Linked DNA regions of Shimia isoporae. The protein of the gene in region 2 interacts with the protein of the main gene of each other region in a pairwise test. Links are inferred from orthologs where the notes say so. Each region holds a gene or a part of one and is shown on either strand. Other genes may lie near its edges. The genes, in order: tpiA and pepT.

The links.
Region 1: the proteins of pepT (region 2) and tpiA interact in binary tests that used the Escherichia coli proteins (3 or more experiments, as listed by UniProt). The link is inferred for Shimia isoporae from one-to-one orthologs.

Annotation. Positions count from the first base shown.
Region 1 is NZ_SMGR01000001.1:1,819,581-1,829,756, reverse strand. Bases 4,899-7,737 are described here. They hold tpiA (triose-phosphate isomerase), read right to left. Parts: upstream 6,774-7,737; coding sequence 6,024-6,773; downstream 4,899-6,023. Other genes in these bases: BXY66_RS08945 (isopenicillin N synthase family dioxygenase), read left to right, coding at 6,895-7,737; BXY66_RS08955 (class I SAM-dependent methyltransferase), read right to left, coding at 5,409-6,020; BXY66_RS08960 (hypothetical protein), read left to right, coding at 4,987-5,412. Outside these bases: BXY66_RS08985 (MFS transporter), read left to right, coding at 1-192; BXY66_RS08980 (fatty acid desaturase), read right to left, coding at 155-1,273; BXY66_RS08975 (DctP family TRAP transporter solute-binding subunit), read left to right, coding at 1,629-2,633; BXY66_RS08970 (TRAP transporter small permease), read left to right, coding at 2,733-3,398; BXY66_RS08965 (TRAP transporter large permease), read left to right, coding at 3,398-4,777; more of BXY66_RS08945, read left to right, coding at 7,738-7,803; BXY66_RS08940 (HesB/IscA family protein), read right to left, coding at 7,800-8,195; BXY66_RS08935 (SUF system Fe-S cluster assembly protein), read right to left, coding at 8,224-8,598; BXY66_RS08930 (NfeD family protein), read right to left, coding at 8,803-9,078; BXY66_RS08925 (SPFH domain-containing protein), read right to left, coding at 9,078-9,965; tRNA guanosine(34) transglycosylase Tgt, read left to right, coding at 10,142-10,176. UniProt on the Escherichia coli protein: Involved in the gluconeogenesis. Catalyzes stereospecifically the conversion of dihydroxyacetone phosphate (DHAP) to D-glyceraldehyde-3-phosphate (G3P).
Region 2 is NZ_SMGR01000001.1:1,286,402-1,296,665, forward strand. Bases 631-3,557 are described here. They hold pepT (peptidase T), read right to left. Parts: upstream 2,753-3,557; coding sequence 1,508-2,752; downstream 631-1,507. Other genes in these bases: BXY66_RS06315 (fasciclin domain-containing protein), read right to left, coding at 631-1,385; ssb (single-stranded DNA-binding protein), read right to left, coding at 2,871-3,389. Also shown: more of BXY66_RS06315, read right to left, coding at 1-630; BXY66_RS06330 (lytic transglycosylase domain-containing protein), read left to right, coding at 3,593-4,180; BXY66_RS06335 (cytochrome-c peroxidase), read left to right, coding at 4,295-5,431; BXY66_RS06340 (M20/M25/M40 family metallo-hydrolase), read left to right, coding at 5,509-6,978; BXY66_RS06345 (dipeptide ABC transporter ATP-binding protein), read right to left, coding at 7,065-9,152; BXY66_RS06350 (ABC transporter permease), read right to left, coding at 9,304-10,264. UniProt on the Escherichia coli protein: Cleaves the N-terminal amino acid of tripeptides.

The DNA.
Region 1 (10,176 bases), 530 kb from region 2 along the record:
AACGATCCGGATATCCCTCAAGGGCAGGCGCTTGCCGGTGTGGCAACTCTCGGATACGGCGGCATTCTACTGGGGCCGCCAATCATGGGGTTCATCGCCTCGGCCACTTCTTTGACGGTGAGTTTTGCCGTGCTGGCAGGAATGGCTTTGATGATTACCGTTCTGTCCGGAGCGCTGAAGGTTCCTGAATAGACAGGTTGCCTTCGCAGCGTGGAAGTTGATCCTCTTTGTGAAGTGCGAGGTTCCGGCTTGGTGTGAAGCCACCGCGCACGTGATCCCACCAAGCGGCGATGTAAGACTTTTCGCATTCGGCGTGAAACACCTCTGGTGCGATTTGGCGCAGTTTCGGCAGTCGGGTCCAGGCAACGTTCGGGAAGCTGTGATGCTCGTTGTGGTAGCCGGTATTAAACAGAATCCAGTTGATCGGCCCGTAGTGGGAGCGGGTGGGATTCACGTCATCATCGCCCGGATGTTCAGTCAGGGATTGGCCAAGATTGGTAATTCCGAGCTTTCCGAGAAACAAGGATAGCGACCAGATGTGGTAGAGCAACGCCCACGGGCCGAGCAACGCCAGCATCAACAGGTTTGAGGCAAGGCTGACCAGGACATAGGGCCGGGCTTCTGCGGCAGATGGGCTTGTCCCGGTGAACCTTGGAACCGGGTCGCGGTTCGGGCGGCCGGAAAGCCGACGGTAGACACGTGGCATAACCTGACCGGCAAGGAAGACAGAGCCGAGGGGCAGGGCGTGGATCAGCAAGGTCAGGGCGGTCAGAGCCGGCTGCCATTTGGGGTGGTCGCGAAAAACGGATTGCCTTGCCTGAAGCGCGCATATGTCTTCGTGTTCGTAGTCATTGTCATAGTCGCCGACAAATGGATGATGACTCGTGATGTGCTGATGCTGGTAGGTCAATTGTTTGCCGTAACTCGTGAGGATGAACTCGAGCGCCAGATCAAAAGCCAGCTTTGGAGCTGCATCCTTGAAGACGAGCTTGTGGCAGGTTTCGTGAATAAGAGAACTGGCAGAGTGATACACCAGCTGGCCGACAAAAAACGCGGCTATGCCGATGACCCAAACGGGTTGATCCGAAACAAGCCACGCGAAGCTCCAGTGAACGGCAAGAAGCAAAGGAAGCGCCAAGGCGGTAAATGGCTGAGGACCGGACAAGGACGCGAGTTCCGGGTGGGTTGCCAACGCTTCCTTGCGCATCTCGTTGTGCCGCCGCGATTGCGGTGAGATGCCTTTGGGGCGCGAAGGGATTTCGGTGTCGGTCATGAAATTCGGTAGGTTTGAACGTGTCGGAGTAAGAGTAGCGCCGTGTGGAAGCGGGTCAATGAGGCGTCGTGTGATTCTTGCGTGGATCAGAAACATGTAACGGAACCAGTTGTGCGAGATTTCGCACAAGCATGTCATGAAGCTGTGCGGGAAATCGCACGAGTTGAGGAAGGTATCATTTCGAGAAAATTAGGCTTGATGGGTATCCCGCTGATTAATTTGATAAAAAACCATTTCATCCATTGCTGTTAACAAAAAGTTGAGCGGCGCGGTCTGGAAAGTCACAATTCTGCACATAAGGCGCTGGGAGGCGTCTGACTGACTATGACTACCAACACTCTGGGAGGAGACATTCATGAAATTCCTGACCACCGCCGCAACCGCGCTGGCGCTGACCGTCACAGGTGCATCTCTGGCATCGGCCGCATGTGACGATGGCGAGATCGTCGTCAAATTCAGCCACGTTACAAACACTGACAAGCACCCCAAGGGCATCGCGGCCACATTGCTTGAGCAGCGCGTAAACGACGAGATGAACGGCACGATGTGCATGGAGGTCTTCCCGAACTCCACGCTCTATAACGACAACAAAGTGCTGGAAGCGATGCTGCAGGGCGACGTGCAGCTGGCAGCGCCGTCTCTGTCAAAATTTGAAAAGTTTACCAAGCAGTTCCGGATCTTCGACCTGCCGTTCATGTTCAAGGACGTCGACGCGGTTGATGCTTTCCAAGCATCCGAGACCGGTCAGGATTTGCTGGACAGCATGCAGCGCCGCGGTTTGCAGGGGCTGGCTTACTGGCACAACGGCATGAAGCAGATGTCTGCCAACGTGCCGCTGGTATCGCCGACCGATGCAAACGGCCTGAAATTCCGGGTTCAGTCCTCTGATGTTCTGGTTGCCCAAATGGAAGCCATCGGTGGCTCTCCGCAGAAGATGGCCTTCTCCGAAGTGTATGGCGCGCTTCAGCAGGGCGTTGTGGACGGACAGGAGAACACCTGGTCCAACATCTATGGCAAGAAATTCTTCGAAGTGCAGGACGGTGTGACCGAAACCAACCACGGCATCATCGACTATCTGGTGGTGACTTCGGTTGACTGGCTCGACAGCCTTGATCCGGCTGTCCGCGACCAGTTCCTGACCATTCTGTCCGAAGTGACCGAGATGCGGAACAAAGAGTCCACTGCGGTGAACGAAGCGGCCAAAGCGTCGATCATCGAAGCTGGCGGTACCATCCGTTCGTTGAGCGCGGAGCAGCGTCAGGAATGGGTCGAAACCATGAAGCCTGTCTGGGACAAGTTCTCGGATGACGTGGGGCAGGAAAACATCGACGCAGCGCAAGCGATCAACGCGAAGATGTAAGGCCAACTGCCTGATCTGAAATACCTATTCAGGACGGGCGCGTCGTGAAGGCGCGCCCGTTTTGCAAGAAAATCACTCAAAACCGGTGGGATGCGGGACATGCAACACAAACACAGTTTTGTGGACCGGATCGAGGAAACGCTGATTGCGCTTCTTCTTGGGCTGATGACGGCAATCACATTTGCCAACGTCATTGCCCGGTTCGGCTTTAACTCAAATATTCTCTGGGCTCTGGAAGCGACCGTATTCCTTTTTGCCTGGCTGGTGCTTCTGGGCGCCTCGTATGCGGTCAAGAAACATAGTCACCTCGGGGTGGACGCGATTATCAACATCCTTCCAGCGCCAGTAACGCGTCTTGTGGGGTTGTTCGCAGCGGGCTGCTGTTTGCTGTTTTCACTTCTGATGTTGAAGGGCGCTTATGACTATTGGGCCGTGTTTGCCGATCTGCCGCCCACATCGGGCCGTTGGTTCCCGACAGGCTTTGCAGAGAAGTTCCGCAGCCAGTCTTTCTACGAAGTGCAGGATATCCCGATGCTGGGTATCTTCGCTTTCCTTGAAGACCTGATCAACTACGGCGACGAGTACGAAAAGCTGCCTAAGGTGGTGCCTTACATCGTGTTGCCGATTTCCATGTTGTTGCTGGTGTACCGCTTTGCGCAAGCATCGTTGGCGATCTGGAAAGGTGACGCGGATCGACTTGTGGCAAGCCACGAGGTTGAGGACGAAATAGAAGAAGTTCGGGCATTGCAGGGGGAGCATGACTGATGGAAGTGGTACTTCTCTTTGCGATGGTGATTGGCCTGTTGCTGATCGGGGTGCCGATTGCGGTATCGCTTGGTCTCAGTTCGATCTTGTTCCTCCTGTTTTTCTCGGACGCCACGTTGGCGTCGGTGGCGGGAACGCTTTTTGAAGCCTTTGAAGGGCACTTTACCCTGCTGGCGATCCCGTTCTTCATTCTCGCATCGTCGTTTATGACAACGGGCGGCGTGGCGCGGCGGATCATTCGGTTCTCGATTGCCTGCGTGGGGCATTTGCCCGGCGGTCTGGCGATTGCGGGCGTGTTTGCCTGTATGATGTTTGCGGCGCTGTCCGGGTCGTCTCCGGCGACGGTTGTGGCCATTGGCTCCATCGTGATCGCAGGCATGCGTCAGGTGGGCTACTCCAAGGAGTTCGCTGCCGGTGTGATCTGTAACGCTGGCACGTTGGGCATCCTGATCCCGCCGTCTATCGTGATGGTGGTCTATGCGGCGGCTGTGGAAGTGTCCGTAGGTCGGATGTTCCTTGCCGGGGTTATTCCGGGCCTGATGGCCGGGCTGATGCTGATGGTCACCATCTATGTGATGGCGAAGGTCAAGAACCTGCCGAAAGGCGAGTGGAAAGGCTTTGGCGAGATCGTGGAAAGCGGAATGGAAGCAGGCTGGGGTCTGTTCCTGATCGTGATTATTCTGGGTGGCATCTATGGCGGGGTGTTCACCCCGACAGAGGCGGCGGCGGTTGCAGCGGTTTATGCGTTCTTCATCGCCTGCTTTGTCTACAAGGACATGGGGCCTCTGTCAGCGGACAACAACGGCGGCGAAAAAATCTCGCTATTCAAGAAGCCACAGGCTTTGTTGACGTCTTTCTTTCATGGCGACACAAAACACACGCTTTTTGAGGCTGGCAAGCTGACCGTAACGCTGCTGTTCGTGATCGCTAATGCCTTGATCCTTAAGCATGTTCTGACCGAACAGCAGGTGCCGCAGCATATTGCGGGCGCGATGCTGAATGCGGGCTTCGGGCCGGTTATGTTCCTGATCGTGGTGAATGTGATCCTGTTGATTGGCGGTCAGTTCATGGAACCCTCGGGCTTGCTGGTGATTGTGGCGCCACTGGTGTTCCCGATTGCCATCGAACTGGGCATTGATCCAATCCATCTGGGCATCATCATGGTGGTGAATATGGAGATCGGGATGATCACGCCGCCGGTTGGGTTGAACCTCTTTGTAACCTCCGGGGTGGCAGGCATGCCGATGATGGGTGTTGTGCGGGCGGCGCTGCCGTTCCTTGCGGTACTTTTCGTCTTCCTGATCATGGTGACCTACATTCCGTGGATTTCAACAGTGCTGCCGAACGCAGTAATGGGACCGGAAATCATAACGAAATAGTAGGTGCATGACGCGCCGATTGAGGTGCAGACCTATCAGCAAAAAGTGGCGACGCTCCAGAAGGGGCGTCGCCAAATTTTTGTCCGTCTGCTGGGACCCGCAGCTCGCTTGACAGTCCGCGGTTCAGCCGATGGAGTTGCCATATATCAAAGCAATGGGCGAGTTTTGAGCCTAGATTTTTAGAAAAGCAGTTTGCGGGAGGTCCGGTCATGTGGACGCGACGGTTATTTCTGGGGGGGGGTGCTGCGGTTTTGGCCGCGAAACAGGGTTGGGCTTTTTCCGGCTCCGAGGCGCGTGAGGGGCCTTTGAAGGACATTAAAATTACGGTCAGCGCCGAGCCAGCGGTCGACGGGCTGGAGCCCATTGTTATCGATAGCGAGCACGGCAAAGCGCTTGTGAAGATGGGGCCGGTGCAGGCCGGGCAGTTCATGGCAAATATCTTGTCGCCGCGCCTTGAACAGATGACGGGAATTGATGCGCGGAGTTGGCATTGGGTTTTGACGGAACATCTGACAGGGCCAGCCGTGCAGCGCGTCTTTGAGGGGGGCGGAACCGGGCTTCAGGGCATGCAGTTTTCGGATGACAACGGACGAGTGACTTGGGGGGTGACGTTGGTCGGAACCCGCAACGATTAGGCGCGGCGGGCTATATAGCCGCAGCTTGTCCGGCTAGGCGGTCCCTTTTCAAACTTCACGGTTTTTATGTCTGTGAATCCGTGATCTTCAAGCATGGATCGCATGGTGTCCGGCGAAAAGGATTTGTGGCCCCACCGCCATCTCACCAACGCAGTGCACCAATGGGGTTTGCTGACTGACAACGCGATCAATCCGCCTGGACGGAGAAGCTGTGCGAACCATTTCAACCCAGCTTGCGGCTCCTCGAGATGTTCAATCACATGTGCCGACAGCAACAGATCGACAGATGCAGAGGACAGCCCTGCGTTTCCGAGAGGCCCGCATTTGAATTCGGTATTTGGAAGGTGGCCGAGCGTGACGCGCGCCTGATCCAGCATCTCAGGGGATTTATCGAGTAAAATCAGGCGCTCATAGGACACATCTCGTGATGCCCAGGCCTGTGCCAGAGCGCCAGAGCCGGTTCCCGCATCCAAGACTGTTTGTGCCGGAGTCTTTGGCAAGGCTGCGCACAGGCGGTCGTAGGCGTCGGGATAGCCAAGCCGCGAGATGTCCCCGTGCCAACGATTGGCGAAGCGCGCGTACAGATTGTCCAGCGCGCTCTCGCTCATCGATCAGGACGCAGCGAGGGCATCGATGATGCCCTGAAAATCTGCCGCCTTCAGGCTGGCGCCGCCGACAAGCGCTCCGTCGACGTTTGACACAGAAAAGATTTCTACGGCGTTGGATGGTTTAACGGAGCCGCCATAGAGGATTGGAACAGTGCGACCGATGCCTTCACCAAACCGGCGCTCAAGGCGCATCCGGACAAAGTCGTGGACATCTCCGATCTGGCTGAGTGTGGGCACTTTTCCGGTGCCGATCGCCCAAACCGGTTCATAGGCAACAACAAGGTTTTCGCCGGTCGCAGCGTCCGGAATTGAACCGGCCAGTTGGCCGCCAATTATGTCGAGCGTGTTTTCGGCTTCGCGTTCGGAGAGAGTTTCGCCCACGCAGATGACGGTAATGAGGCCGGCTTCCCACGCTGTGGCGGCCTTGGTGCGCACAACCTCGTTGGTTTCACCGTGGTCTTCGCGACGTTCAGAATGGCCGAGAATGACATGTGATGCGCCGGCATCGTGCAGCATGTCCGCTGCAACATCACCTGTATGCGCGCCAGAGTTTGCGGCGTGACAGTCCTGGCCTCCGATCTGGATGTGACTGTTTTCGGCAACATGTGATGCGCGGGAGATCAACGTCGCGGGCGGACAAATGAGCACGTCTGTTTCAGCAGGGGGAGCGGCTTTTGCCAGCGTTTCCAACTCGGCCAGCGCTGCCGAAGTTCCGTTCATTTTCCAGTTTCCGGCAGCCAGTTTGCGACGCATCTCATACCTCAGTGTAAATCGTTGGGCCTGTTGTCGACACTCAGCCCCGTAACGTCAAGTCCTGCTTGCCATTGCTGTCTTGGATGCGCATGGAGGGAAGCAGGTATTGGAGACACGATTCATGGTGCCAGTGTTGGATGCGGCGGCAATTGCGCGGCGGGACGTAGACGCCTTGGCGGCGCTTAGAAAGGCCGTTGAGGACGACGGGTTTCTGGTGGTGCAGAACACGGCAATAACACCCGCGCGGGTACTGGAAGTTATCGCGGCCTATCGCGCTTTCTTCCAGTTGCCAGAGAGCGCCAAGGCTGCCGTGGATATGGCCACAACCGGCAGCAACCGCGGTTGGGGCGCTGGCGGGTCGGAGCAGGTCGATCCCAGTGCGAATCCGGATTACAAACAGGTGTTTGACTGTGGCTTTGAACTGGCTGCGGAGGATCCGCTGCGATCCAGTGGGCTATCCGTATATGCTGACAATCTTTGGCCGGATGTGGCTGATTTTCGCGAAACGGTTCAGGCCTATTATGCGGATACGTTGGGTGTTTGCCTGGCGCTTTTGCAAGGAATCGCTGCGGCGATTGGACAGCCGGAAGACTATTTTGAAGCTGCATTTTCGCGGCCAATGGCTCTGTTGCGTGGAAACTATTATCCCGAGCGACCGGACTGGGCGACCGAAAAGGATTTTGGCATCGCCGCGCACACAGACTACGGCTGTCTGACACTTTTGGCGACGGATGGTGTGCCGGGACTTGAGGCTCAGACGCGGAGCGGGGACTGGATACCGGTGCAGGCCGCCCCTGGTGCGTTCATTATCAACTTTGGCGAAATGCTGGAGATGTGGACCGGTGGGGCCGTAAGAGCGACGCCGCACCGCGTGGTCGGATCAAGCAAAGAGCGGATTTCGGTGCCGATGTTCTTTAATCCGAACCACGACACAAATGTTGCTCCGATTGGTTCGGGGCAGGTGATCTTGGCCGGGGACCATCTTAAGAAGCGGTTTGATGAAACCTATCTGCACCTGCAGAACGGTTAGACCAGCTTGGGCGCGCCGTTGGGATGTTCAGCGGCGAGTTCTTCCACATCCTTGAATTTGATCGACTCACCGCAGCCACAAGCGTCGGCCACATTGGGGTTGTTGAACTTGAAGCCGCTCTCGAGGAGCGACACCTCGTAGTCGATCTCTGTGCCGAACAGGAACATCTGCGCCATCGGGGCAATCATTACAACGGCCCCGTCCTGTTCCACCACTTCGTCGTGTTCGTTTGTCTCGTCCACGTAATCCATGGTGTATTCCATGCCTGCGCAGCCGCCTTTTTTGACGCCAATTCGAAGTCCGGTATGGCCCTCGCGCTGCATCAGCTTCGAGATTTGAGCGGCCGCAGCCGGTGTCATGGAGACAGCTTGCTTTCCGGGAATGCCAAACATCAGCTTTCCTTCCCAACCCATTGTGAAATCACATAAAGCCCAGCTCTAGACGGGCCTCATCACTCATCATTTCCATGCCCCAAGGGGGTTCCCAGACCAGAGCTACGTCGATGTTTCTCACACCACCGACCCCGGCAACGGCTTCATGAACCCAGCCTGGCATTTCGCCTGCAACCGGACAACCCGGAGCAGTCAGAGTCATGATCACATTCACGTCGTTCTCAGCGTTTATCTCGATGGTATAGATCAATCCGAGGTCGTAGATATTCACCGGGATTTCCGGGTCATAAACGCTGCGGCAGGCTTCCACGATCTGCTCGTGCAGCGGGTGATCGACGCTGGAGGGCGCGATCAAGGGGGTGCCTTCAACGGGGGCAACGGAGGGATCGGGGGCCTGTGTCATGCTCTGTCCATCAAATTTCCTGAGTTTTTCATATAGGAAAATTGGAAGGCGAGGTCCAGTGGGGGCGATATGACAAAAACATGAGCAATCCCACAGAGTTGGCATTTCTTGCCAGAATCGGCCGTAGAAAAGAAAAGACCCAAACCTGTGACAAGCTTGGGTCTGGACGGCCTGCTTTGCAGGTATGCGATGAAAGCGCGGATATCAGTCGTTGATGTCGTGTTCGAAGGTTTTGACTTGGCCCGTGGGCAGAGCAAATACGCGGCGCAATATTAGCCATGCAACCAAGGACAAGGCGGCGAAGACCAGAAGGATCATCGGAACCGAAAGCAGCTGCATCGGGCCCAGAAGCGCAACCCCTACCACCGCCGCGCCTATGGCAAAGCCGAGAAACACAAAGCCGGGGGCCAGAACTTCGAGGATGGCAAGTACGAGCGCACTGGCCATCCAGACCCACCAAGTTGTTGCAAAGTCGGCCATCACGATCCTCCCTTGAGCATTTTAAAGGCATCACCGAAAGCTTCCAGCGCGGCAGCCGGTACAACAATTGTTTGCTTGCCGTCGCCGTTGCCCAAAGCATTGAGGGCTTCGACCTGCTTGAGCGCGACTTGGTACTGGGCTGCCTGAATGCCGTTTTCACGGATCGCCTTTGCGACGACTTCGGTTGCATAAGCTTCGGCTTCGGCTCCGATCCGGCGCGCCTTGGCGGTTTGTTCTGCCGCATAAAGCTCTGCGTCGGCTGCGAGTTCCACGGCACGGCGTTGGCCTTCGGCCTCGGTCACTTGCGCGCGGCGGGCGCGTTCGGCGTTCAGCTGTTGCAGCATCGCATCGCGGGTCGCCTGATCGAGATTCACATCGAGAATTTCGGCGCGGGTGACTTCGATGCCCCAATCATCAACCGCGGTTTCCACCGAAGCCTGAATGGAGGCGATCAGGTTTGCGCGATTGGATTGAACCTCGTCGAGGTCCATCTTGCCGATTTCGGCGCGCACAATCCCTGCCACGGTCGTCGCAATTGCGCCGTCGACGTCACGGATTCGATACACAGTCTTTTCCGGCTCCAGAATGCGGTAAAACACCGAGGTGTCGATCTGTACCAGCACGTTGTCCTTGGTGATTGCATCCTGAGTCGCATTGGGCAGTTGGCGTTCCAGAATGGAAATCTGGTGGCGTACAACGTCCAGAAACGGCACGACAAAGTTGATGCCCGGCCCGAGCACCGAGTGCAGCCGCCCAAAGCGTTCAACGACGTGCTTTTCTGATTGTGGCACAATGCGCACGCCCTTGAGAATGACGACGACCAGAAAGACGGCCGCCAGAATGAGGACGATGTTTTCCGAAAGGAGTCCGATCACGAGATCTTCCATGTGCTTTCTCTGCTCCCTTTAAAATCTTCTTGTGTTTTCATGGCTTAGAATGTGGTCAATGGCCAGCGTTTTACAAGATCGCATGGGTGGCGTAAGGAGGGGGAAACCTGACCGGAAATCCCCTTGAATGCTGGGTTTTTTCGTTTTTCCGCCCTGAAGAGTTGCAGTTAACGCCGATGACCGAGAGATTTTCCTTTGCCCTGAACGCCAC
Region 2 (10,264 bases):
TCGTTGCCGCGACCACCGCCGAGGGTGTCATTGCCTTCACCACCGGAGAGGTAGTCCGCACCCCAGTTGCCGAAAATCTTGTCGTTGCCGTCGTCACCCATGACAGCATCATTTCCGCGCCCGCCGAACATCAGGTCGTTGCCGTCTCCACCGTTCATGTCGTCGGAGCCGCGGTTGCCGTTCATACGGTCGTTGCCTGTGTCGCCAGCCATCATGTCGTTGCCAGCGCCACCGAACATGCGGTCATCACCGGAGCCGCCGAACATGGCGTCCTTACCCCAATTGCCCATGAGGAGATCGTTGCCGGCGCCACCAATCTGGATATCATCGCCAAACAGTCCGAAGAGGTTGTCGTTGGCTCCGCCGCCCATCTGAACGTCTGCGCCAAAACTGCCGATGTCGACAACTTTTTTCACGGTTCCTACATCGATCGGGAGAAGGACTTTGTCGATGACGTGAATCTCGCCGTTCGCGGTTTCGATGTCTGTCAGACCTTCGACAAAATTGGGATCATCGCGGGAAGGATCGCCGTCACGAAGAGCGTTGCCCTCTACTGCGAAGCGGCCGCCATCAAGCGCGGTTTCGACCAAGCGGTCTGCTTGGATGTCCTCAAGGGATTTTCCGCCGGCCTGTACGTGGTAGAGCAGCACATCACGAACAAGATCGATGCCCAGAGCGCCCACAAGTGCGCCCGGTAGGTCTGCATCGGCAACACCGGTTGTATCAATGCCGAGTTCTTCGGCGAGCGAGCGGAATGCATCGTCTGTCGGAGCAAACACGGTGAAATCGTTGCTCCGGTCTGTGAACAAGCCGACCAGACCGGTTGCGACCAGTGCGCCAGTGAGAGCTTCAAATGCCGGGTTGGATGTCGCGACGTCTGCGATTGTGGGTTGCGGGGTTACCTCTGCGACGTCGATAGGAAGCAGAACGCGGTCGATCACGTGGATTACCCCGTTTGAGGCCGCGATGTCAGTCAGGCCCTCAACGAACTCCGGATCTTCGACTTCGGGGTCCGCGTCGTTCAGAGTGTCGCCGTCCACTCCGAAGCTAGCGTCGGTCAGCAATGTGTCTACTGAACCGGCAGCTTGAATGTCCGCCAGTGAACTGCTTCCTGCCTGAACGTGATAGAAGAGAACATTTGTCAAGGTGGGCACGCCAAGCGTGTTGACCAGTGCCACGGCAATATCGGTCTCCGTCATACCAGTGGTGTCGATGCCGAAGGTGTCTTCCGCGAGGCGTGTGAACGCTTCATCGGTGGGTGCGAAGACGGTGAAGTCGCCTGGGTTGGCGAATGTATCGACAAGACCGGCGGCGCCGAGCGCTGCGACAAGAATGTCGAAGTTACCGTTGGTCGCGGCGATGGTCGCGATAGATTGCGTGGACATAATGTTCTCCCTGAATTTGCAATGAAGCGGTTACGGGGAGGTCTGTGATGCGGTTTATTGACGTTAGGTAACAAACGCGTGGGTAGGTCGTGAGGACGGCTTGACCGTCCTCACAAAGAGGTTCAGCGCGCAGCGCGATCAATGATGGTCAGGATTGTTTTCGTCGCAAGCGCCATGTCCTGTACGGAAATCCATTCGAGCGGACCGTGAATTTCCATCATGCCGGTGAACAGGTTGGGGCAGGGTACGCCGAGCTCGGTGAGACGCGATCCGTCAGTACCGCCGCGGATCGGGACAGATTTCGGATCCATGCCGAGTTCTCGCATTGCGTCTCGAGCGAGATCTACGGGTGTCATGTCATCTTCGAGCCAGTAGCGCATATTCCGGTACTGCTTGGTAATCTCGCAAGACACCTTGGCGCCGGGAAAGTCGGCTTCTGCCTTGGCACAGACAGCCTGCAGGCGCGCGCCTCTTTCTGCGAGTCCTTCCAGCTCGAAATCACGGATAATGAAGCGCAGCGTGGTTTCAGAGCTTCCGCCATCCTGTGCGTAGATGTGGGTGAACCCCTGTGTGCCATCCGTTGTTTCAGGCGTCGTGCCATCCTCGTCGAGTGCAGATGTGATCGCCGCGGCCACATGCAGCGCGTTGACCATCTTGTCTTTGGCGTAACCCGGATGGGCCGAAACGCCTGAAATCGTGACAACTGCACCGTCGGCTGAGAAGGTCTCATACTCCATGGTGCCACGCTTGGCGCCATCAAGTGTATAAGCGAAGTCAACGCCGAAGTCTTCCGGCAAAGCGTCGTCCACACCCCGCCCGATTTCCTCGTCCGGTGTAAAAGCCAGACGCACTTTGCCGTGTTTGAGCCCCGGCGTGCTAAGCAAGTGTTCGGCCATCGTCATGATGATCGCAACGCCGGCTTTGTCGTCAGCGCCCAACAGGGTAAGGCCACTTGCGGTGATGATGTCATCTCCTACACGGTCCCCAAGATAGTCGGATGTTTCTGCGTTCAGAACGAGATCCGCATTGTCGGGGAAGGTGATGTCGGTGCCGCTCCAGGCCCGGTGGACCCGGGGCTTCACATTTGCGGCGTTGAACTGTGGTGCAGTGTCCACGTGGGCGCAAAACCCGATGGTCGGGGCATTGGGATCGGTGGCCGGCACTGTGGCGAGCAACGCGCCATAGCTGGTCAACTCGATATCCGAGGCGCCGATCTTTTCCAGTTCGGCTTGCAAGTGGCGCTGCACATCCAACTGAATGGCGGTTGACGGTTTGGAGGGCGAGTGTTCGTCGCTCTGGCTGTCTATTTCGCAGTACGCCACGAGACGTTGCTCGAGGGCTTTGTCAAAAGAAGATGTGTCGGTCACGCTGCTTCCTCGGTGAATGATCGTTCACCACAGTCTTAGCGGCTCGCATGAGCGGGCGAAAGGGCAAAGAAAAAGGCCACGCCAAAGCGCAGCCTTTGCAGTTTTGATCCAATCGGGATCAGAACGGAATTTCGTCGTCCAGATCTCGGGATGGGGCACCGCCGCCGCCTTGCTGGCCGCCACCGCCGCCGAAGCTGCCGCCCTGATCGTATCCGCCACCCTGATCGTATCCGCCGCCAAAGCCACCGCCTTGGCCGCCGCCATAACCGCCGCCATCGCCACCGGAGCGCCCGTCGAGCATGGTCAGAACACCATCAAATCCCTGCAAGACAACTTCTGTGGAGTAACGGTCCTGACCGGATTGGTCCTGCCATTTACGCGTTTGCAATTTGCCTTCCACATAAACTTTTGAGCCTTTGCGCAGGTATTGCTCGGCAATGCGTACGAGGCCTTCCTGAAAAATTGCGACAGAGTGCCATTCAGTGCGCTCGCGGCGTTCACCGGTGTTGCGGTCTTTCCACTGTTCGGAAGTCGCGATACGCAGGTTGCAGACCTTGCCGCCGTTCTGGAAGGTGCGCACCTCGGGGTCGCGCCCCAGGTTGCCAATGAGAATAACCTTGTTCACCGATCCGGCCATGCGCCTTGTCTCCCGTGGAATCTGTTGTTTGGTTCGGGCCACCTTACACCATTGGTGCAGGGGGATGGAAAGCCGATTCTTGCACCCAGATGGTTACCGAAAGGTTGATTAAAATTCACCCTATCAGCACGCGGGGCGTCGGAATTGATCTTGGGTTTGGACTACGCTACAAATTTTGCAACCTAAGTCAGGGCAGTGTGGGCATGGTATTGCGCAAGGTTATCGGTGCGACAATGATCGCGGTTTTGGCAAGTGCCCCCGTGATGGCGCAGACTGTGTCGTCCAAGTCCAAAGCCCGTGTTTTCAAGAATCAGACCAAGGTTCTGGATGGGCGGGCCTCCGAACAGTATCGCGGATCTGTGCGTTTGAAGCCGCAACCGATTTACACTCCGTCCAAATGGGGGGATGGCAGCTATCGCGGAACGTATTCCGGACCTTATCTTGCCATGGCGCGCGAGGCGGCTTTGTTGCACGGCATCCCGGTTGACCTCTTTCTCAAACTGGTAAAGCAAGAGAGCAATTGGAATGCAGCTGCGAAATCCCACAAAGGGGCACTTGGCCTCGCGCAATTGATGCCCGCGACCGCGCGAGCCTTGCGGGTAGACCCGCTTGATCCGCAGCAAAATTTGGAAGGCGGTGCTCGGTATCTCAAGGCTCAGTATCTGCGTTTCGGCTCATGGCGGTTGGCTTTGGCGGCCTACAACGCGGGACCGGAAGCGGTACAGAAATATGGGGGTATTCCTCCATATAAGGAAACGCAGAACTACGTGCGGGTTATTCTGGGAGGCTAAGTCTTCTCAGCGCAACTCTTTCCAGACAAATTTTATCAGCTATTGATTTCTATCAAACCCGACCACAGGTGCATGGTCGAATGTCATGTACGAATTATCTGAAGGTTCCAATCTATGCATCTGACCCGCTCGGCAATCGCGTTGTGTTTGTGTTTTTCGGCATCCGGCGGCGTGGCTGCCCCTTTTGAGAGCGTCGAGGCATTGGGCGAAGCCTTGTTTCATGATGAAAACCTGTCTCTGAATCGCACGCAATCCTGTGCGACGTGCCATGATCCTGACGTTGCTTTTGTTGACCCGCGCACGACGGATGCAGGGCGGGCAGTATCGCTTGGCGATGATGGCGTCTCGCTTGGCGGTCGTAACTCACCAACGGCCAGCTATGCAGCCTTTGTCCCCGAGTTTGATCGCGAGTGGGACGGGGATGCCGAAGGCGGATTGTTTTGGGACGGTCGGGCCGACACGCTGGAGGAACAGGCGGGTGGGCCACCGCTCAATCCCGTGGAAATGGGGATGCCTGACAAAGCGTCGGTGGTTTCACGGCTAAAGGCCAATCCGGACTATGTCGTGTCTATGGAGGCGCTGTTTTCGCCGGGAGTGCTTGAGGATGCAGAGGCGGGTTATGCGGCCATGACGCAAGCGATCGCAGCCTTTGAGCGAACGGACGTGTTTGCGCCCTTTGATAGTAAGTACGACCGCTATCTGCGCGGCGAGGTGACACTATCGAAAGAGGAAGAGCTTGGTCGCGTATTGTTCTTTTCCGAGCAGTTCACCAACTGTGCCGAATGCCATCAGCTGAGACGCAGTCAGACGCACCCGCAAGAAACATTCAGCAACTACGAGTATCACAACATCGGCGTTCCCGTGAACAGCGTTTTGCAGGAAGTGCTTGGTGAAAAGGGATTTGTCGACAAAGGTTTGCTGGATAATCCTGATGTAAAAAAGACTAAGCACATGGGAAAATTTCGAACGCCGACTCTGCGAAATGTCGCGGTAACCGGCCCCTACATGCACAATGGCGCGTTCGAAGACCTTCGCACTGTCGTCTTGTTCTATAACAAGTACAATTCCAAGGACCCAAAGAGGCAGATCAATCCGGAGACTGGCGAGGTTTGGAAGGCGCCCGAGGTTGCGCATTCTCTGTCCGTTGAAGAACTGACGGAGGGGCCTGCACTGGATGACCAAAGAATTGATGCGCTTGTGGCCTTTATGAAGACTCTCACCGATGCAAGGTATGAACACTTGCTTGAATAGACGATTGACGTAGGGACGCCTTTGCAAATGGGCGTCTTGTCCTTCTAGGGTGAGCAAAATCGCCTGGGGAGGGACGGATGATTTTGCGAGTTCTAAAATACATTGGATTGGCGCTTTTGGTGCTGGTCGTCATTCTTGCTGTGAAAACAGCGCTTTATAAGGCGCCGGATTACGCACCTGCCGATGCGGCGGCACTGCCGGATGTCACGGTGGATGTGGAACGCATTGTCGCGAACATGGCAGAGGCAGTCACCTACGAAACGGTCGCTCAGCATTTGGTAGACCCTTTGGTCAAAGGGCAGTTTACCGGATTTCTGGAGTGGATTGAGCAGACCTATCCCGGTGTGCACGCCTCTATGGATCGGGAGATGGCGAACCTGACCCCGATCTACAAATGGACCGGCAAGAACCCCGAGGCCCAACCGGTTCTGATGACTGGGCACTACGACGTTGTTCCCGCACCAGATGCAGAGCGTGATCGTTGGCAACATCCACCGTTTGCGGGGATTGCGGACGCCGACTTCGTTTGGGGGCGCGGTACGATAGATGACAAAATCGGCGTTATCGGCCTTTTGGAAGCCGCCGAAACCTTGATTTCTAAGGGGTTTCAGCCAGAACGGACAATTTATTTCATCTTTGGGCACGATGAAGAAATCGGAGGCCAGAACGGCGCCGGGGCCGCTGTTGAATTGCTGCGCGCGCGGGGTGTTCAGATGGAATGGTCGCTGGATGAAGGCTCGATGGTGCTCGACGACGTTCTCCCTGGGTTGCCTGCGCCGGTTGCGTCCATCAACGTGGCTGAAAAGGGCTATGTGACCCTGAACATTACCGCCAAGTCTACGGGCGGACACTCATCGTTGCCGCCCGCGGATACAGCTGTCGGCGCGCTGGCGGTGGCCGTGGAAAGGTTGATGGCCAATCCGGTGCCCGGTGGCCTGACAGATGCGACCGCGGATTTCTTTGATTCCGTAGCGCCGGAGTTCGGTTTGGTGGAGCGCGTGTTGTTTGCCAACCAGTGGCTGTTCCGGCCTGTACTTGAAGGCATTCTTTCGGGATCCGGGCCGACCAATGCCATGCTGCGCACAACCACCGCGCCGACTATGTTGCAAGCCTCGTTGACGGAGAATGTTCTGCCAACAGAGGCGGTTGCTGTTGTGAATTTCCGCATTCACCCGCGAGATACGGTGGAAAGCGTCGTCGCCCATGTTGAAGCCGTGATTAACAATCCCGAAGTCGAGGTAACCGTGCGGGGAGAGCCAACCCTGCCTAGTCCCGTTTCCAGCTCGGAAAGCGAAGGGTTTCAATTGCTTGCACAGGCTACCTTGGGTGCTTTTGGGGATGTGATCCTTGTGCCTGGACTGACTGTGGCCGGTACCGACACCAAGCACTTTTCCAAGATTTCCGACGACAGTTACCGTTTCAACCCAATGACATTCGGTCCGGATGACCTATCGCGCATCCACGGGATCAACGAACGGGTGTCGATCGCGGATCTGGAACGCGCGGTTCAGTTTTATGCGCAGATCATGATGGGGCTCGACGGGTAAAGAAATCCTAAACGCACCGAAACGCAGAAAGGGCGACGCTGAAAAGCGCCGCCCTTTTTTCGGGTCCCTGTCTGTTATCCCGTCTGTTATTCGGCCGCGATTTTGATCACAGGTGTCATGCGGGCAAGTATGTCGTCGGCCAGATGGCATTTGACCTGATGGCCGTCTTCGAGGTGCCGCACAGGCGGAACCTCCTGTTCACATAGTCCACCTGGCACTTCCGATTTCCAGCGGCAACGCGTTTGGAACGGGCAACCGGGTGGGGGATTCATCGCTGACGGAATATCGCCTTCTAGGACAATATGCTCCTTCTCAACAGATGTGTCGGCGATTGGGACAGCAGAGAGCAATGCCTCCGTATAGGGGTGATAAGGCGGCGAGAATACCTGATCGGTCGTGCCCATTTCCACAACGTGGCCCAAGTACATAACCATAACGCGATCAGACAGATAGCGCACGATGCTGAGGTCGTGAGAGATGAACAGCAGAGTGGTCTTTTCTTCGCGTTGGATTTCCATAAGGAGGTCCGTAACCGCAGCTTGAACGGACACGTCAAGCGCAGAGACGGGTTCGTCCGCAACCACAATGCGTGCACCGCCTGCAAAGGCACGGGCGATACCAACCCGCTGTTTTTGACCGCCGGACAGCTGTCGGGGCATGCGATCAGCAAAGGCTCGAGGCAGTTTTACCAGATCGAGCAATTCGAGCATGCGTTGGCGGCGTCCGGCTTCGTTGTCACCGACCCCGAAAATTTCCAGAGCGCGCATAATCTGGCGACCAACGGTCATGGACGGATTGAGCGTGTCGAAGGGATTTTGGAAAACCATCTGCACGTCCGCGACGGTCTTGGTGTTGCGGGCCTGAATAGGGGTATCCTGGATTTCCCCGCCGTCCAGAAGGACTTTGCCTTCGGTTGCGGTTTCAAGCCCCATAAGAACTTTCGCGAATGTGGATTTTCCGCATCCGGATTCACCGACGATCGCCAGCGTTTCGGATTCGTGGGCCTCGAAACTCAGGGTTTCATTGGCTTTGACCACTTTCTTTTCACCGCCGCCGAAGAGCGCATTTGCGGCGACCTCGTAGTATTTCTTGAGGTTATCCATCTTCAGGACAACTTCGCCGACTTCGGCTTTTTCCTTTTGCTCTCCGACAGTTATTGGCGCGTTCCAGTCGATCTCTTCCGATTTCAGGCAGCGCGTGGTGTGCCGCTCGAATCCTTTGACCGGCACCATTTCAATCGCGGCAGCATCGCAACGGCCTTCCTCGAAGTAGTCGCACCGCGGGCCGAAGTTACAGCCGGGCGGGCGTTCGTGGGGCAGGGGGAAGTTGCCGGGGATTGCCACCAGCGGGCGCGCGTTCTTGTCGGCCCCGGGCAGGGGGATGGAGCGGAAGAGAGCCTGTGTGTAGGGGTGCTGCATGTTGTCGAAAACGTCCTCGATGGAGCCACGTTCGACCGCTTCGCCGGAATACATCACGCACAGGCGGTCGCAGGTTTCGAGAACCAGACCGAGGTTGTGGGAGATGAAAAGCATTGATGTTCCATACTTTTTCCCAAGATCTTTGACGAGTTCCACAACCGCGGCCTCGACTGTTACGTCAAGGGCAGTGGTGGGTTCGTCCAAGATCAGGAGCGCGGGTTTGGACATCAGGGCCATGGCGATCACGATGCGTTGTTGCTGCCCCCCCGAAAGCTGGTGCGGGAAGCTGTTGAGCATGCGTTCCGGGTCAGGCAGGCGCACGTCGGTGACCACCTCAAGGGCGCGTTTGTAGGCCTCTTCAGCGCTGACGCCTTCGTGGATCATCGGCACTTCCATCAGCTGTTTGCCGATCTTCATTGCCGGATTGAGAGACGCCATAGGCTCTTGATAAATCATAGCAATTTCGTTGCCACGTACGTCCCGCAGTTCCTCGTCGGACATTTCCGAGAGGTCGCGTCCCTTGAACTTGATCGAGCCACCGACGATTTTGCCGTTTTTGCCAAGGTCCTGCATGACGCCCAGCGCCACAGTGGATTTGCCGCAGCCGGATTCACCCACAAGGCCGACGGCCTCGCCGGGCATCACGCGGACGGAGAAATCCATCACTGCAGGGATTTCGCGCAGGCGGGTGAAAAAAGAAATCGACAGTCGGTCGATCTCCAGGATTGGCCCGTCGTAGTCTGCCATTTTGCTCATTAACTCTCTCCCTTTTGGGGCGGAAGGCAGTGTCGGTATTGCGTCGGCAAAACGTCTGCAAAACATCGGTTCGTTTTGGCGCTTGCGTCGTTAACCGGTTGCCCTCCTTTGAATGGGTTGAGCGGGGCGACAGAGGCCGCCCCGTGTGTCATCAGTCACGCAGGCTTTCTTCGCGTAGGCCGTCCGCCAGAAGGTTGAGGCCCAGAACGAGGCTCAGGAGCGAGACAGCGGGTACGATTGCCGGATGCGGGTAGATCGCGAGAAGCTTGCGCCCGTCGTTGATCGTAGTGCCCCAATCCGGACTCTCGGGTGGCAGGCCGAGGCCGAAGAAGCCCAAGGTCCCCAAGAGGATCGTGGTGTAGCCAATGCGCAGGCAGAAATCGACGATCAGCGGACCGCGTGCATTGGGCAGGATTTCCCAAAGCATGATGTACCACGGACCCTCGCCGCGGGTTTGGGCGGCCGCAACGTAGTCGCGCGTCTGGATGTCCAGCACGAGGCCACGAACGATCCTGAACACGGTTGGCGCGTTCACAAAGACCACCGAGACAAACACCACGAGGATGCCCGAGTTGATGTTGAAGAGATCAATCGCGCCCGGGAGAATGTTGATTTTGGTCCCCGGTGCCGAGATGGCAGACAGATAGATCCAGACCATGACCAGGAGCACACCTGCCAGAAGCGGTGTGCGCAGGTGAGGCCGGGTGTAGAAACGCGAGTTCAGAAGCACTGTCACAAATATGATCGGGAAGACAAACAGGACAGCTGCCATGTAGTTCGGAATACCCGTCGCAACGATCTCCGGCGTGACCAAAAGATAGAACAACAAGATTACGGGAAAGGCCAGAACGAGGTTTGCGAGGAACGACAGGAACGTATCCAGCTTTCCACCGAAGTATCCGGCCGGAAGGCCCAGTGTGATGCCGACCATAAAGGCGAACAATGTCGCGAAAGGCGCAATGATAATCACAATCACCGAGCCATGGACCATGCGCGAGAAGACGTCTCGCGCGAGGTTGTCGCCGCCAAGCAGGTAATAGGCATATTGGCCTTCTTCAGGGGAGCGCAGAGGCGTTCCAGGCACCTTGTTTTTCATGCCCGACAACTGCGAA